One region of the Streptomyces sp. NPDC051582 genome, then DNA from elsewhere that is predicted to be linked to it. Evidence: riboswitches for the same ligand, from Rfam matches in the RefSeq annotation. Region 1 holds a riboswitch; each other region holds the start of a gene.

Region 1 (5,649 bases):
GCGTCTCGTCGTGGAACTCGCGGGCCGTGTCCGGGTCGAGGGCCAGGTTGAACTGGTCCTCCCAGCGGAACTCGAACCGCGCGTCCGACAGGGCGTCGTCCCATTCCTGGGCGCCCGGGTGGCCCTTGGCCAGGTCGGCCGCGTGAGCGGCGATCTTGTACGTGATGACGCCGGTCTTCACGTCGTCACGGTTGGGCAGGCCCAGGTGCTCCTTCGGCGTGACGTAGCAGAGCATCGCGGTGCCCCACCAGGCGATCATCGCGGCGCCGATGCCCGAGGTGATGTGGTCGTACGCCGGGGCGACGTCCGTGGTCAGCGGGCCGAGCGTGTAGAACGGCGCCTCCTCGCAGATCTCCTGCTGGAGGTCGATGTTCTCCTTGATCTTGTGCATCGGGACGTGGCCCGGGCCCTCGATCATGGTCTGCACGTTGTGCCGCTTGGCGATCGTGTTCAGCTCGCCCAGCGTCTTCAGCTCCGCGAACTGCGCTGCGTCGTTGGCGTCCGCGATGGAGCCGGGGCGCAGGCCGTCGCCGAGCGAGTACGTGACGTCGTACGTCGCGAGGATCTCGCAGAGCTCCTCGAAGTTCGTGTAGAGGAAGTTCTCCTTGTGGTGCGCCAGGCACCAGGCGGCCATGATCGAACCGCCGCGGGAGACGATGCCGGTCTTGCGGCGGGCGGTCAGCGGCACGTACGGGAGCAGCACGCCGGCGTGGACCGTCATGTAGTCGACGCCCTGCTCCGCCTGCTCGATGACCGTGTCCTTGTAGATCTCCCAGGTCAGGTCCTCGGCGCGGCCGTCGACCTTCTCCAGCGCCTGGTACAGCGGCACGGTGCCGATCGGGACCGGGGAGTTGCGCAGCACCCACTCGCGGGTGGTGTGGATGTTGCGGCCGGTCGAGAGGTCCATGACCGTGTCGGCGCCCCACTTGGTCGCCCAGGTCATCTTGTCGACCTCCTCCTCGATGGAGGAGGTGACCGCGGAGTTGCCGATGTTGGCGTTGACCTTCACCAGGAATCGCTTACCGATGATCATCGGCTCGATCTCGGGGTGGTTCACGTTCGCGGGAAGCACCGCGCGACCTGCGGCGATCTCCTCACGGACGACCTCGGGGGAGACGTTCTCGCGGATCGCGACGTACTCCATCTCCGGGGTGATCTCACCGCGGCGGGCGTACGCGAGCTGCGTGACGGCGGCGCCGTCCCGGCCCCGGCGGGGCTGGCGCGGACGCCCCGGGAAGACCGCGTCGAGGTTCTTGAGGCCACCTCGGGGCGAGGTGTGCTTGATGCCGTCGTCCTCGGGGCGCGCGGGGCGGCCCGCGTACTCCTCGGTGTCGCCGCGGCTGATGATCCAGTTCTCGCGCAGCGGCGGCAGGCCGCGCCGCACGTCGGTCTCGATCTGAGGGTCGGTGTACGGCCCGGACGTGTCGTAGAGCGTCACGTCCTTGCCGTTGGTGAGGTGGACCTGACGGACCGGCACCCGGATGTCGGGGCGGGAGCCCGCCACGTAGCCCTTGTGCCAGCCCGGCTGGCGCTCGGTCCGGTCGGCGTCGTCCTGGCTGACGGCAGGCGTGCGTGCGTCCTGAATGGTCATGAGACCTGATCTCCCTACGCCGGCATTACCCGGTAACAGGTTCGGCGGTCGACGCAGCCTCTTCCCGTACGCATCTGTGCTGCGCGTACGGTGATCAGCGCCCTCTCAGCCCGGTGCTCCGAGCTCCCGCGTTGTGCAAAGGTGCCCCCACGCTAGCGTCATTTGTGGCGTGCTGAACAGTGGGCCCCCTGAACTCTTGCGATGATCTGCCGGTGACGTCCTCGCCGCAGCCCCCCACCCAGCCCACCGAGCCCACGGGTCACAGCGACCACGCGCATGTGGGCCACGGGCACGACGACCACCGGCACGACCAGATCCCGGCCCAGGGCCACTCCCACGGTCATTCCCACGGCCACGGACCGGCGGCTCCCGTCTCGAAGCACCTGCGCAAGGTCATCGCGGCGGTCCTGATCCCCTTCGCCGTGGCCGTCTTCGTCGGCATGGTGGTTCTCTGGCCGGGCGGAGCGCCCGCCCACGAGCGCTCCGGGGTGGGCTTCGACCGGCAGACCCAGCAGGGCCGGGTCGTCGGGCTCGCACAGGTCGACTGCAAATCGGTGAACGCCTCGCAGGTGCCGACCACCGGGAACGCCACCACCCCGGAGGGCCGTGAGGCCCAGGCCCAGCAGACCGGCGACTGCAAGAAGGCCACCATCGAGGTCGGCACCGGTCCGGACAAGGGCCGGACGTTCATCGAGATCGTCCAGCCGGGCGCACCAAGGCAACTGGAGAAGGACCAGGAGGTCGTCGTCGCGTACGCGCCGGACGCGCCCCGGGACCTCCAGTACTCCGTGGTCGACGTGAACCGCAAGCTCCCGCTGGCGGTGCTGGCCGGCATCTTCGCCGTGGCCGTGGTCGTCGTCGGACGGATGCGGGGCCTGTTCGCGCTGATCGCGCTGGTCGTCAGCTTCGGCGTGCTGACCCTGTTCATCCTCCCGGCGATCCTCCAAGGCTCGAACCCACTGGTCGTCGCGGTCGTCGGAGCCAGCGCCATCATGCTCATCGCGCTGTACATGTGCCATGGCCTGAGCGCTCGTACGTCCGTCGCCGTCCTCGGCACACTCGTCTCGCTGCTGCTGATCGGGCTGCTCGGCTCGGCATTCGTCGACTGGGCGTTCCTCAGCGGCAACACCGACGACAACACCGGGCTCATCCACGGGCTCTACCCGGACATCGACATGAGCGGTCTGCTGCTCGCGGGCGTGATCATCGGATCGCTGGGCGTGCTCGACGACGTGACGGTCACCCAGACGTCGGCGGTCTGGGAACTCCACCAGGCCGACTCGTCGATGGGGCCCCGCGCCCTGTACCGCGCGGCCATCCGGATCGGCCGCGACCACATCGCCTCGGTGGTCAACACGCTGGTGCTGGCCTACGCGGGCGCAGCGCTTCCGCTGCTGCTGCTGTTCTCGATCGCGAACAGCAGTATGGGTTCGGTGGCCAACAGCGAACTGGTCGCGGAAGAGATCGTACGCACTCTGGTCGGGTCGATCGGCCTGGTCGCCTCGGTCCCGGTGACCACCGCGCTCGCGGCGCTGGTGGTGTCCGCCGACCGGCCGGGCTCCCCGGCCGGAGCGGCGGCCTCGGGGCCGGTCCGCGGCGGCCGGGGCCGGCGGCGCAAGCGCTGAGCGGCCCGGGCGGCTCGGGGGCCCGGGGCGACTCGGCGCGTGCGGTCGGCCGGCTCGGCTCGTCGGGTCCGCCCGCTCAGCCGGCGTTCTGCTCGTTCTGCCGGGACTCGGCCAGGATCCGGTCCAGCGCCTCGTCGAGGTTCTCCTCGAAGTCGCCGAGGTTTCGCTCCTGACCGAGCGGAACAAGCCGGTCGGTACGGTCGAGGAACGCGACGAGCGGCGCCGCACCGGCGCGGAACAGGGCCCGGTCGCTGCCGACCTGGAGCCGGATGTGGACGTCGGACAGTTCCTCGGGATCGGTGGGGGCGATGTGCACGTCGCCGTCACCGCACGGCTTGTTGATGCCGTCGAGGAGCAGCTCCCGGCCGAACGCCCAGGTCACGGGGGCGTCTCCGGGAAGGTGGAACGTCAGACGCACTGCGTAGGGGTCCCGGGTGTCGTACCGGAGTTCCACCGGGATCCGGAAGGAGAGCTCCTCGGAAACGAGGAAGCTCATCATGACCTCTGCCTGTACCGACTCGCGCATGGACTACCCCGCTGTAGTGGAAGTGGCCAGGAATGATCCCCCAGGGCCCTCTTGACAAGGGTGGTGGAAGCTCATGCAGATCACAAGGAGTGAGTTTTCAGATACTGATAGAGAACGAGAGGGTGCTCAACAGCGCGCCTACTTCACTCCGTAGTCGATCGACCACATACAGCAACCGTTTCTCCTGGTGCAAAGGGAGAGAAATCGCCATGGTTGCGGCGGTATCGCCCGCGGTGATGGGGATGGCTGCACACACCGTGCCCAGCGCATATTCCTGACGCTCCGTAACCGGCTCCATGCGCCCGAGAGAGCCGATTCGATGTTCGAGGGCGCTCTGGTCCCGGACGGTGTACTGGGTGACGGCCTCGACCGGGTGCCGCTCGTAGTAGTCCCTGCGCGTCTTCTCATCGAGTTGGGCCAGCAGGCACTGCCCGATGGCGTGCGCGTGGCCGGTCGCACGGAAATCCGCCCACTCCTCGACGGCGGGGCTGGCCGGGGTGTCCGAGACGCCCACCAACTCGATCTCGCCCTCGCGGAACACGGCGAAATAGACGGGGGCCCCGACCGCGTCGCGGAAGTGCGCGAGGGAGTCGAGGATCATGCTGCGACGTTTCTGCTGCAGTCCGCCGCCCGCCAGCCGCCCGGCGGCTGCGCCGAGCACGAACACTCCGCCCTCGCGCCGCAGATAGCCCTCGTGCGTGAGGGTGCGCAACAGGTGGTAGGCGGTGGGGAGCGGGAGCCCGGCTTCGCGCGCCAGTTGTTTCGCCGGGGCTCCCTCACTGTGGGAACCCGCTGCTTCGAGCAGCCTCAACGCGCGCTGCACCGAACCGATCAGCGTCGGCACACCGGCATTGTGAACCGAAGACAAAGCTCACCCCCAGGCGTGGCGGCGGGCCTGGGGAGGGCCCGCCCTGCGGGGGCCGCCCCCGCGCGCGCCGCGGTTCCTGGGGGTCGCACTCGGCCGACACTGGAGAAAACCGCAGTTCAAGGCGGTACCACCGGCGTCCGGTGCCCAGGGAACGGCGCAGATTGCCACCCTATCGGCCGATTGCCGGGGCGCGGGGGGTTTGCCACCCCACGTTCCCCCTCCCGGGTTAATCCCCCGGATTGACCCGCGGCCCGGGCCCCGAAGACCGGGGCCCGAAGCCCGGCGGTCCGGGCTCCGAGCCCTACCAGTCGCGCGAGGAGGACTTCGCACCGCCGCCGGTGAACTTCTTCACGATGAAGATCAGGCCTCCGACGAGTGCGACGAAGAGCAGCAGCTTGAAGGCGAACGAGATGAGGGCACCGAGGATGCTCGTGATGACACCACCGAAGACGAAGAGCACCAGAAGCGGGATCGCGACCCACTTGACCCACCAGGGCATGCCTGCGAATGTCTGTCGGATCCCGTCCATGTCCTCAACCTCTTCCTGAGCTTCCTGAGCCGTGACTTCCTGCTCTCGATGCTAGGAGCCCGCTCAACCGCCCGGGGGCCCGCGAGCCCTCGGACTCCCCTGATCCGCCCCCTAGGGGAATCAGGGGGTCCGACCCTGGGTCGAGGCCCGCCCGGTCAGGCCTCCGGCGGGGAGAACACCACCAATACCCGCAGGTCCTCGGTGATGTGATGGAACTTGTGCACCACCCCGGCGGGCACGTAGACGACGCTGCCGCGCGCCACCGCCGTCGTCTCCTCCGCGACCGTGATCGAACCCCGGCCGCTCACCACGAAGTACACCTCGTCCTGGCGGTGCGGCTGCTGCGGGTCGCTCTGGCCTGCGTCGAGGGCGTACAGCCCGACCGACATGTTCCGTTCGCGCAGGAACTGCAGATAGGCGCCGTCGTTCGCGAGCCGCTCCGCCTCAAGCTCGTCCAGCCGGAAGGCCTTCATCGTCGTTGTGCCCCTTGCTCTCTCGCGTTCCCTGGCA
Region 2 (5,649 bases), on a different contig from region 1:
CCTCGCAGGCACCGCAGGACGCCACGCCCCCGCCGAAGAAGCGGGCGGGGCGAGACCTGCGTGCCGCCATAGGGGTCGGTGTCGGCCTCGGTGCGGTGATCTTCGCTTCGCTGTTCATCGTCAAGGCGGTCTTCGTCGGCGTCATCGTCGTCGCGGTCGTCGTGGGCCTGTGGGAGCTCACCTCCCGGCTCCAGGAGAAGAAGGGCATCAAGGCCCCGCTCGTCCCGCTCGCGGTCGGCGGCGCCGCGATGGTCATCGCCGGGTACGTCCGGGGCGCCGAGGGCGCCTGGGTGGCCATGGCCCTGACGGCGCTGGCGGTCCTCGTCTGGCGGATGACCGAACCGCCCGAGGACTACCTCAAAGACGTCACCGCAGGCGTCTTCGCGGCCTTCTACGTGCCCTTCCTGGCCACCTTCGTCGCGATGCTGCTCACCGCGGACGACGGTCCCGAGCGCGTGGTCACCTTCCTGCTGCTGACCGTGGTCAGCGACACCGGGGCGTACGCGGTGGGCTGGCGCTTCGGCAAGACGAAGCTGGCGCCGCGCATCAGCCCCGGCAAGACCCGCGAGGGGCTGTTCGGCGCGGTCGCCTTCGCGATGGCGGCCGGCGCGCTCTGCATGGAGTTCCTGATCGACGGGGGCGTCTGGTGGCAGGGCCTGCTGCTCGGTCTCGCCGTCGCGGTCAGCGCCACGCTGGGCGACCTCGGCGAGTCGATGATCAAGCGGGACCTGGGCATCAAGGACATGGGCACGCTGCTGCCGGGCCACGGCGGCATCATGGACCGCCTCGACTCCCTGCTGCCGACCGCCCCGGTGGTGTGGCTGCTGCTCGCCGCGTTCGTCGGCACCGGCTGAAACCGGGCCCCCTGGGCTTCCGGCCGGCGGGCGGTTCACCAGGGCAACCCCGCTGAGCTGGGACGACGTACGTCTGAAGGCTTTGGGTGGGTCCGGGCGGTTACTCTTGAAGGGCGCGCTGCTTCTGCGGCGCGCCTTTCGTCTTACGAGGAGTACCAGCCATGGCCCGCCCTGTCCCGGGAGAGCTCACCTTCGTCGCCCCTCGCGGGGCCAAGAAGCCGCCCCGGCATCTCGCCGACCTCACCCCCGAGGAGCGTCGCGAGGCGGTCGCCGCGATCGGCGAGAAGCCCTTCCGGGCCAAGCAGCTCTCGCAGCACTACTTCGCCCGGTACGCGCACGACCCGGCCGAGTGGACCGACATCCCGGCGGGCTCGCGGGAGAAGCTCCAGCAGGAGCTGCTGCCCGAGCTGATGAACGTCATCCGGCACATCTCGTGCGACGAGGACACCACGCGCAAGACGCTGTGGAAGCTGCACGACGGCACGCTCGTCGAGTCCGTGCTGATGCGCTACCCCGACCGGGTCACCATGTGCATCTCCTCGCAGGCCGGCTGCGGCATGAACTGCCCGTTCTGCGCCACCGGCCAGGCGGGTCTGGACCGCAACCTGTCCACCGCCGAGATCGTCCACCAGATCGTCGACGGCATGCGGGCGCTGCGCGACGGCGAGGTCCCCGGCGGACCGGCGCGGCTGTCCAACATCGTCTTCATGGGCATGGGCGAGCCGCTGGCCAACTACAAGCGGGTCGTGGGCGCCATCCGCCGCCTCACCGACCCCGAGCCCGACGGCCTCGGCCTGTCGCAGCGCGGCATCACCGTCTCCACCGTCGGCCTGGTCCCGGCCATGCTGCGCTTCGCCGACGAGGGCTTCAAGTGCCGCCTCGCGGTCTCCCTGCACGCGCCGGACGACGAGCTGCGCGACACCCTCGTCCCCGTGAACACCCGCTGGAAGGTCCGCGAGGTCCTGGACGCGGCCTGGGAGTACGCCGAGAAGTCCGGCCGCCGGATCTCCATCGAGTACGCCCTCATCCGCGACATCAACGACCAGGCCTGGCGCGGCGACCTCCTCGGCCGCCTGCTCAAGGGCAAGCGCGTCCACGTCAACCTGATCCCGCTGAACCCGACGCCGGGCTCGAAGTGGACCGCTTCGCGTCCGGAGGACGAGAAGGCCTTCGTCGAGGCCATCGCCCGCCACGGCGTGCCGGTGACCGTCCGGGACACCCGCGGCCAGGAGATCGACGGCGCGTGCGGCCAGCTGGCCGCCTCCGAGCGCTAGCCCGCGCTTTTCGCGGGCCCGATTCGGCCACGGGGTACCCTGTGGCCGAACCAATTGCATATTCCGACAGGGGAGCGCCACAGCGCTGAGAGTGCGGTAACCGTCATCCGCAGACCCTCTGAACCTCGCCCCGGTCATTCGGGGTAGGAAGTTCGGTCATCACTCAAGCTGTTGCGCCCTGCCCGGCGACCGCTCGCACTGAGCGCCGGGCAGGGCCGCGTCTTCTCCTGGTCTTCCCAGGAGGAATCACCAGTGAGCACCACCAAGAAGTTCGCGGGCGCTGCGCTCGCGGCCGCGCTCGGCGTCGCCACGCTCAGCGCGTGCGGCGGCGCCAAGGACGAGTCCGCGTCCGGCGCGAGTGACGCGCCGAAGTCCAAGACCGTCACGCTCGTCTCGCACGACTCCTTCAACGTGACCGACACGGTCCTCAAGGAGTTCGAGCAGCAGAGCGGCTACACCGTCAAGGTCCTGAAGTCCGGGGACGCGGGCGCCGCCCTCAACCAGGAGATCCTCACCAAGGGCTCGCCGCGCGGCGACGTGTTCTTCGGTGTGGACAACACGCTGCTCTCCCGCGCCCTCGACAACGGCATCTTCACGCCGTACGAGGTCAAGGGCCTGGCCGACGTGAAGCCCGAGTACGTGCTCGACAAGCAGCACCGGGTCACCCCGATCGACTCGGGCGACATCTGCGTCAACTACGACAAGGCGTACTTCGCCGACAAGAAGATCGCCCCGCCGCAGACGCTGGACGACCTGGTCAAGCCGGAGTACAAGAACCTGCTGGTCACCGAGAACGCGGCGACCTCCTCGCCGGGCCTCGGCTTCCTCCTCGCCTCCGTCGGCAAGTACGGCGAGGAAGGCTGGAAGGACTACTGGAGCAAGCTCAAGGCCAACGGCGTCGAGGTGGTCGACGGCTGGGAGCAGGCGTACAACGAGCGCTTCTCCGGCTCCGCGGGCGGCAAGAAGGCCAAGGGCGACCGGCCGCTGGTCGTCTCGTACGCCTCCAGCCCGCCGGTCGAGGTCCTGTACGGCGAGCCGCAGCCGGCCGAGGCGCCCACGGGCGTGTCCACCGGCACCTGCTTCCGCCAGGTCGAGTTCGCGGGCCTGCTCAAGGGCGCGAAGAACGAGGAGGGCGGCAAGGCGCTCCTCGACTTCCTGGTGGGCAAGAAGTTCCAGGAGGACATGCCGCTCCAGATGTTCGTGAACCCGGTGGTCAAGGACGCGAAGCTGCCGGAGCTGTTCACGAAGCACGGCGTGGTCGTCGAGAAGCCCGAGAACGTGGCTCCCGAGACCATCGCCAAGAACCGTGAGCAGTGGGTCAAGACATGGTCCTCGCTCGTCGTGAAGTAGGACGCGAGAGCGCGCGCGGTACGGCCGTCCGGCTCGGGCTGATGGCCGTACCGCTCGCCTTCTTCGGGCTGTTCTTCGCCTATCCCGTGGCCGCGATCGTCGGGCGCGGGATCAAGACCGACGAGGGCTGGCAGTTCGGCCGGATCGGCGAGGTGCTGGCCCGGCCGGACATCGCCGACGTGCTCTGGTTCACCACCTGGCAGGCGCTCGCGTCCACGGCGCTCACGCTCCTGATCGCACTCCCCGGCGCGTACGTCTTCGCGCGCTTCGAGTTCCGCGGCAAACAGCTGCTGCGGGCGGTGGTCACGGTCCCGTTCGTGCTGCCGACGGTGGTCGTCGGCACCGCCTTCCTGGCGCTGGTCGGGCGGGGCGGGCTGCTGGACGAGCTGTGGGGCGTCCGGCTGGACACCACCGTGTGGGCGATCCTGCTCGCGCACGTCTTCTTCAACTACGCCGTCGTCGTACGGACGGTCGGAGGGCTCTGGGCGCAGCTGGACCCGCGCCAGGAGGAGGCCGCCCGGGTGCTCGGCGCCGGGCGGTTCGCCGCGTGGCGGCGGGTGACGCTGCCCGCGCTGGGGCCCGCGGTGGCCGCGGCCTCGCTGATGGTGTTCCTGTTCACGTTCACCTCCTTCGGCGTCGTGCAGATCCTCGGCGGGCCCGCGTACGCCACCTTGGAGGTGGAGGTCTACCGGCAGACCGCGCAGCTGCTGGACCTGCCGACGGCCGCCGTCCTCACGATGGTCCAGTTCGTGGCGGTCGGCCTGATCCTCGCAATCCACGCCCGGACGGTGCGCCGGCGGGAGACCGCCCTGCGGCTCGTCGATCCGGCGCGCACCGCGCACCGGGTCGACGGGGCGGGGCAGCGGGCCCTGCTGGGCGGGGTGCTGCTGACGGTGGCGCTGCTGATCGTGGCTCCGCTGGCGGTGCTGGTGGAGCGCTCCCTCGACGCGCCCGGCGGGTACGGGTTCGGCTTCTACCGGGCGCTCCAGGACGTGGGCGCGGGTGGCGGAACGTTTCTGGTGCCCCCGCTGGAGGCCATCTGGAACTCCCTCCAGTACGCGCTCGCCGCCACCGCCATAGCCCTGGTGATCGGAGGGCTCGCGGCGGCGGCGCTGACCCGGCGCGGGGGCCGGTTCGTGCGCGGGTTCGACGCGCTGCTGATGCTTCCGCTGGGGGTGTCGGCCGTGACCGTCGGCTTCGGGTTCCTGATCACCCTGGACGAGCCGCCGCTGGACCTGCGGACCTCGTGGATCCTGGTGCCGCTCGCGCAGGCGCTGGTGGGCGTGCCCTTCGTCGTACGGACCATGCTGCCGGTGCTGCGCGCCGTGGACGGGCGGCTGCGCGAGGCCGCCGCGGTGCTCGGGGCCTCCCCGCTGCGGGCCTGGCGGGAGGTGGACCTGCCGCTGGTGCGGCGGGCGCTGCTGATCGCGGCCGGATTCGCCTTCGCCGTCTCGCTGGGGGAGTTCGGGGCGACCGTCTTCATCGCCCGGCCCGACCGGCCGACGCTGCCGGTGGCCGTGGCGCGGCTGCTGGGGCGGGCCGGTGAGCTGAACTACGGGCAGGCGATGGCCCTGAGCACGATTTTGATGCTGGTGTGCGCGGTGTCCCTGCTGGTGCTGGAGCGGCTGCGCCCCGACAAGACCTCGGGAGAGTTCTGATGACGTTGCTCGAACTGGCCGGGGTGTCGGTGCGCTTCGGTGAGCGCGCCGTCGTCGACGCGGTCGACCTGGAGGTGGCCGAGCACGAGATCGTGTGCGTGCTCGGGCCCAGCGGAAGCGGCAAGTCCACGCTGCTGCGGGTGGTGGCCGGGCTCCAGCCGGTTTCGGCGGGGCGGGTCCTGCTGGGCGGGGCGGACCAGGCGCGGGTGCCGGTGCACCGGCGCGGGGTCGGCCTGATGTTCCAGGACCACCAGTTGTTCCCGCACCGGGACGTGGGCGGCAACGTCGCGTTCGGGCTGCGCATGCGGGGCTCGGCCCGGGGGTCCGCACGTGTGGCGCAGGAGTCCCGGGTCGCCGAGTTGCTGGAGCTGGTCGGGCTCCCCGGGGCCCGGGGACGCTCGGTGGCTTCGCTGTCGGGCGGTGAGCAGCAGCGGGTCGCGCTGGCGCGGGCGCTGGCGCCGTCGCCGAGGCTGCTGATGCTGGACGAGCCGCTGGGGCAGCTGGACCGCGGGC
Region 3 (5,649 bases), on a different contig from region 1:
GCGGGGTCCCCGCGCCACACCAGCTCGTCGGCGCCCGCGTGGTGGCCCGCGTACTGGACGAACCGCCCGAACTGCTCCGACCAGAAGTACGGCACCGGGTCGTAGACCTGGAGCGCCTTGCCCGCCACGACGTTCGCCGCGACCACCCGCGGCCCCTGGAGGGCGTTGTCCCAGTGGTGGACCAGCAGCCGCGCCCCGTAGCGGGCCGACGGGAACGACGCGCAGTCGCCGACCGCGTACACATCGGGCAGGCCGGTCCGCAGGTACTCGTCCGCGGTGACCGCGCCCTCCGGCCCGAGCTCCACCCCCGAGCCCGCCAGCCACCGGGTCGCCGGCCGGGCCCCGATGCCGACGACCACCGCGCCCGCCGGCAGCTCCCGCCCGTCCGCGAGCAGGACCCGCCCGGACTCCACCGAGGAGACCTTGGCGCCGGTCAGCAGCGCGGCCCCGGCCTGCTCGTACCAGTGGGCCATGGGGGCCGCGACCTCCGCGGGCAGCGCCCCGGCCAGCACCCGGTCGGCCGCCTCGACGACGGTGACCGCGCAGCCCGCCTCGCGCGCCGCGGTGGCGAATTCCGCGCCGATCCAGCCCGCGCCGACCACCACGGTCGCCGGAGCGCTCGCCAGCACCGGCCGCAGCCGGGCCGCGTCGTCCAGGGTGCGCAGCAGGTGCACGCCGGGTACGCCCTCGGACCCGGGCAGGGTCAGCGGTTCGGCGCCGGTCGCCAGGACGAGGACGTCGTACGGGACCGGCCCCGCCTCGGTGTCCAGCTCGCGCTCGGCGGCCCGCAGTCCGGTGACCTCCACCCCGAGCCGGAGCACGATGCCGAGCCCCTCGAAGTCCACGTCGAACGCGGAGTCCTCGGCCTTGCCGAGCAGCACCGCCTTCGACAGCGGCGGCCGGTCGTACGGCTGGTGGGGTTCGGCGCCCAGCAGGGTGATCGGGCGGCGCCACCCCTGCTCCCGCAGCGCGACCGCGGTCTGCACCCCGGCCATTCCGGCGCCGACGATGACGACGCCGCTCTGAGTCTGTTCCGTCTGCTCGCTCACACCGCCCAGCCTAGCGATCTGACGCTTCGTCAGGAACAGCGGCTCGGCGCGGTCGCCGGGGAGGCAGCCTTACCCGCCCCCGGCGGCGGGGTTAGGCTGGCGCCCGTACCTATCGCGGGAGTCCGGGCGCACCGGGCTGAGAGGGAGGCTGAGCGGCCTCCGACCGTACGAACCTGATCCGGGTCATGCCGGCGAAGGGAGGGGCTGGACGCCCATGCACTCATCTCTGAACGGATCCGATCCGGGATCCCCGGGGGCCGCGGGCTCCGCCGGATCCCCCGGGTCCTCGGGATCCTCCGGGTCCTCCGCGTCCTCCGGGTCCGACGTCCTCGTCGTCGGGGGCGGGATCATCGGCCTGGTCACCGCCTGGCGGGCGGCCCGGCACGGACTGCGGACCGTACTCGCCGACCCGGCGCCCGGCGGCGGCGCCGCGCAGGTCGCGGCCGGCATGCTCGCCGCCGTCACGGAGCTGCACTACGGCGAGGAGACCCTGCTGGGACTCAACCTCGCCTCCGCGGCCCGCTACCCGGAGTTCGCCGCCGAGCTGGCCGAGGCCAGCGGCGGGATGGACATCGGCTACCGGGCCTGCGGCACGCTCGCCGTCGCCCTCGACGCCGACGACCGGCTGCACCTGCGTGAACTGCACGCCCTCCAGCGCCGTTGCGGCCTGGAGTCCGAATGGCTCACCGGCCGCGAGTGCCGCCGCCTGGAGCCCATGCTGGCGCCGGGTGTACGGGGCGGCCTGCGCGTGGACGGCGACCACCAGGTCGATCCGCGCCGGCTGGCGGCCGCGCTGCTGGCCGCGTGCGAGCGCGCCGGGGTGGAGATCCGCCGGGCGGCCGCGGAGCGGCTGCTGACCGCCGCCGACCGGGCCGTCGGCGTACGGCTCGACGACGGTACGGAGCTGCGCGCCGACCAGGTGGTGCTGGCCGCGGGCTCGCTCAGCGGCCGGCTGGCCGGCGTACCGCCGCAGGCGCTGCCTCCCGTACGGCCCGTGAAGGGCCAGGTGCTGCGGCTCGCGGTGCCGGCGGCGTACGCGCCGTTCCTCTCGCGGACGGTGCGGGCGGTGGTGCGCGGCAGCCACGTCTACCTGGTGCCGCGCGAGAACGGCGAGCTCGTCATCGGGGCCACCAGCGAGGAACTCGGCTGGGACACCACCGTCACCGCGGGCGGGGTCTACGAACTCCTGCGCGACGCCCACGAGCTGGTGCCCGGCATCACCGAACTGCCGCTGACCGAGACCCGGGCCGGACTGCGGCCCGGGTCCCCGGACAACGCCCCGCTGCTCGGCCCGACCGAACTGCCCGGCCTGCACCTGGCCACCGGGCACTACCGCAACGGGGTGCTGCTGACCCCGCTCACCGGCGACGTGATGGCGGAGCTGCTGACCACCGGCACGGTGCCGGAGATCGCCCGCCCGTTCACCCCGCGCCGGTTCTCCGCCGCACGTCAGGAGTCGTACGCATGACCATCTCCGTCAACGGCGAGCCGCGCGAGATCGCGGCCGGCACCACCCTCGACGCGGTGGTCGCCACCTTGACCGCGGCTCCGTCCGGCGTGGCGGCCGCACTGAACGAGACCGTCGTCCCGCGCGGGCAGTGGCCGCTCACACCGGTGGGCGAGGGCGACCGGGTCGAGGTCCTCACCGCGGTCCAGGGGGGCTGAGCGCGATGGCTGACGACGCCTTTCAGCTGGCCGGCCGGACCTTCTCGTCCCGCCTGATCATGGGCACGGGCGGGGCGCCGAGCCTGGACGTCCTGGAACGGGCGCTGGTCGCGTCCGGTACGGAGCTCACCACGGTGGCCATGCGGCGGCTGGACCCGACGGTGCAGGGCTCCGTCCTGTCGGTGCTGACGAAACTGGGCATCTCCGTACTCCCGAACACGGCGGGGTGCTTCACGGCGGGCGAGGCCGTGCTGACCGCGCGCCTGGCGCGGGAGGCGCTGGGCACCGACTGGATCAAGCTGGAGGTGGTGGCGGACGAACGGACGCTGCTGCCCGACGGGGTGGAGCTGCTGGACGCGGCGGAGACCCTGGTGGACGAGGGCTTCACCGTCCTCCCCTACACGAATGACGACCCGGTCCTCGCCCGCAAGCTGGAGGACGTGGGCTGCGCGGCGATCATGCCGCTGGGGTCGCCGATCGGGTCGGGGATGGGGATCCGCAACCCGCACAACTTCGAGCTGATCGCGGAGCGGGCCGGGGTCCCGGTGATCCTGGACGCGGGGGCGGGCACGGCCTCGGACGTGGCGCTGGCGATGGAGCTGGGGTGCGCGGCGGTGATGCTCGCCTCGGCGGTGACCCGGGCCCAGTTCCCGGTCCTGATGGCGGCTGCCATGCGCGACGCGGTGTCGGCGGGCCGGCTGGCCCACCGTGCGGGCCGCATCCCCCAGCGCCGCTTCGCGGAAGCCTCCTCCCCCACCGAGGGCCGAGCCGCCCTGGACCCGGAACGCCCGGCGTTCTGAGGTGGCGGGGGTACGGGAACTCACGACGCGTGCCCACCGTCCCCCCTCGCCCCCGGGCGGGGCGGGGGGAGAGCGTGGGCGCTCGCCGCGGGCCCCGGGCCGCTGCCTCGTCTCACGGCTGCGCCGCAGGCAGGGGCACCCCGCGCGGCGCCTCCCACGTCACAGCTGCGCTGCAACCTCACCGGCCCCTGGTCGGCGGCAGCACGGACGCTCGTAGAATCGCCGGGTGGATACGACCCTGGATGACCCCCTCGTCGGGCAGACACTCGACGGCCGCTACCGCGTCGACGCGCGCATCGCGGCCGGCGGCATGGCGACGGTCTACCGGGCCGTCGACACCCGCCTCGACCGCGTGCTCGCACTCAAGGTGATGCACCCGGCGCTCGCCGCCGACGCCGGCTTCGTCGACCGCTTCATCCGCGAGGCCAAGTCCGTCGCCCGCCTCGCGCACCCCAACGTCGTCGCCGTCTTCGACCAGGGCACCGACGGGCCGTACACGTACCTGGCCATGGAGTACGTCTCCGGCTGCACGCTGCGCGACGTGCTCCGCGAGCGCGGCGCGCTCCAGCCCCGCGCGGCCCTCGACATCCTGGAGCCGGTCCTGGCCGCCCTCGGCGCCGCCCACCGCGCCGGGTTCGTACACCGCGACATGAAGCCCGAGAACGTCCTGATCGGCGACGACGGCCGGGTCAAGGTCGCGGACTTCGGCCTGGTCCGCAGCGTCGACACCGTCACCAGCACCACCGGCGCCGTCCTCGGCACCGTCTCCTACCTCGCCCCGGAGCAGATCGAGAACGGCGCCACCGACACCCGCGTGGACGTCTACGCCTGCGGCGTCGTCCTGTACGAGATGCTCACCGGCTCCAAGCCGCACACCGGCGGCACCCCCGCCCAGGTGCTCTACCAGCACCTCCACGAGGACGTGCCGCCCCCGTCGGCCGCCGTTCCGGGGCTGCCCGGCATCCTGGACCAGCTCGTGACGTACGCCACCTCCCGCGATCCGGAGCTGCGGCCCACCGACGCCGCCGGGCTGCTCGGGCTGACGCTCGACGCCCGCGCGCTGCTCGGCGACGCAGAGCTGGACGCGGTGCCGCCGCAGGCGCGGGCCGAGCAGCGGGGCGCCGCCGAGGACCGCACCAGCGTGATCCCGCGGCCCGTCACGGCGCAGCAGCCCGTGAACCGGACGTCCCGGCTGGAGCGCCCGGAGGCCACGCCCGCGCAGAGCCTGTCCCAGGCCCGCGCCGAGGCGCCGCTGCCGCCGCGACCGGGCCGATCGCGGCGACCGCGCCGCGGCACCCTGCTCGTCATCGCCGGCGTCCTGCTCGCGCTCGGTCTCGGCACCGGGGTCTGGTACATCAACGCCGGCCAGTTCACCAAGGTCCCCAACCTGCTCGGGAAGACCGAGGCGCAGGCCAAGACCGAGCTTTCGGCGGCCGGCCTCGGCGTGAAGCGGATCGACCGGAAGTTCAGCGACACCTTCGACCGCGGGACGGTGATGAACTCCGACCCCGAGAGCGGCAAGCGCATCCGCGGCAACGGGGCGGTGGTGCTCACGGTCTCGCGCGGCCCGGAGGTCGTCTTCGTGCCGGACCTGAAGGGCCGGCCGCTGGAGGAGGCGAAGGCCGAGCTGGTCAAGAGCGGTCTGGCGCCCGGCATGATCACGCAGGCGTTCAGCCAGGACGTCGCCCAGGGCTCGGTGATCTCCACCAACCCGGCCGGCGGACAGAAGCGCTCGCCCGACACGGCGGTCGCGATCGTGGTCAGCAAGGGCCGGCCGGTCCAGGTGACGAGCGTGGTCGGACAGCCCCTGGACCAGGCTCGGGCCGCCCTCCAGGACCTCGGCCTCAAGGTCGAGACGGCCGCCGAGCAGGTCAACTCCCCGTTCCCCGCCGGTACGGTCGCCAATCAATCGATCGGCGCCGGCTCCCAGGCCGCGACCGGCGACACGGTGACGCTCACCGTCTCCAAGGGCCCCCGCCAGATCCCGGTGCCGAACGTGACCGGCCAGGAGGCGGACGTGGCCCGCAAGACGCTGGAGGCGGCCGGTTTCAAGGTGAAGGTGGAGCGGCCGCTCATCTCCTTCAGCAACACGGTGGACGCCCAGTCGGTGCCGGGCGGCCAGAGCGCCCCCGAGG

What was found. A riboswitch is a leader RNA that binds a small molecule or an ion and turns the genes downstream of it on or off. The one in region 1 is predicted to bind thiamine pyrophosphate.
Region 2: linked by a shared signal. The riboswitch ahead of AB0M92_RS05950 (thiamine ABC transporter substrate-binding protein) and the one ahead of thiC (phosphomethylpyrimidine synthase ThiC) in region 1 are both predicted to bind thiamine pyrophosphate.
Region 3: linked by a shared signal. The riboswitch ahead of thiO (glycine oxidase ThiO) and the one ahead of thiC (phosphomethylpyrimidine synthase ThiC) in region 1 are both predicted to bind thiamine pyrophosphate.

Annotation. Positions count from the first base shown of each region.
Region 1 is NZ_JBFAZJ010000026.1:25,646-31,294, reverse strand. Features, by position in the region: gene thiC (phosphomethylpyrimidine synthase ThiC) at 1-1,591, opposite strand, end outside; TPP riboswitch at 1,586-1,731, opposite strand; gene AB0M92_RS28715 (YibE/F family protein) at 1,804-3,216, shown strand; gene AB0M92_RS28710 (SsgA family sporulation/cell division regulator) at 3,293-3,742, opposite strand; gene AB0M92_RS28705 (helix-turn-helix domain-containing protein) at 3,840-4,610, opposite strand; gene AB0M92_RS28700 (DUF5326 family protein) at 4,912-5,130, opposite strand; gene AB0M92_RS28695 (cupin domain-containing protein) at 5,295-5,612, opposite strand.
Region 2 is NZ_JBFAZJ010000003.1:85,453-91,101, reverse strand. Features, by position in the region: gene AB0M92_RS05960 (phosphatidate cytidylyltransferase) at 1-854, shown strand, start outside; gene rlmN (23S rRNA (adenine(2503)-C(2))-methyltransferase RlmN) at 1,016-2,128, shown strand; TPP riboswitch at 2,187-2,296, shown strand; gene AB0M92_RS05950 (thiamine ABC transporter substrate-binding protein) at 2,381-3,478, shown strand; gene AB0M92_RS05945 (iron ABC transporter permease) at 3,454-5,136, shown strand; gene AB0M92_RS05940 (ABC transporter ATP-binding protein) at 5,136-5,649, shown strand, end outside.
Region 3 is NZ_JBFAZJ010000018.1:81,618-87,266, forward strand. Features, by position in the region: gene AB0M92_RS23310 (FAD-dependent oxidoreductase) at 1-1,049, opposite strand, end outside; TPP riboswitch at 1,154-1,266, shown strand; gene thiO (glycine oxidase ThiO) at 1,264-2,517, shown strand; gene thiS (sulfur carrier protein ThiS) at 2,514-2,714, shown strand; gene AB0M92_RS23325 (thiazole synthase) at 2,720-3,514, shown strand; gene pknB (Stk1 family PASTA domain-containing Ser/Thr kinase) at 3,741-5,649, shown strand, end outside.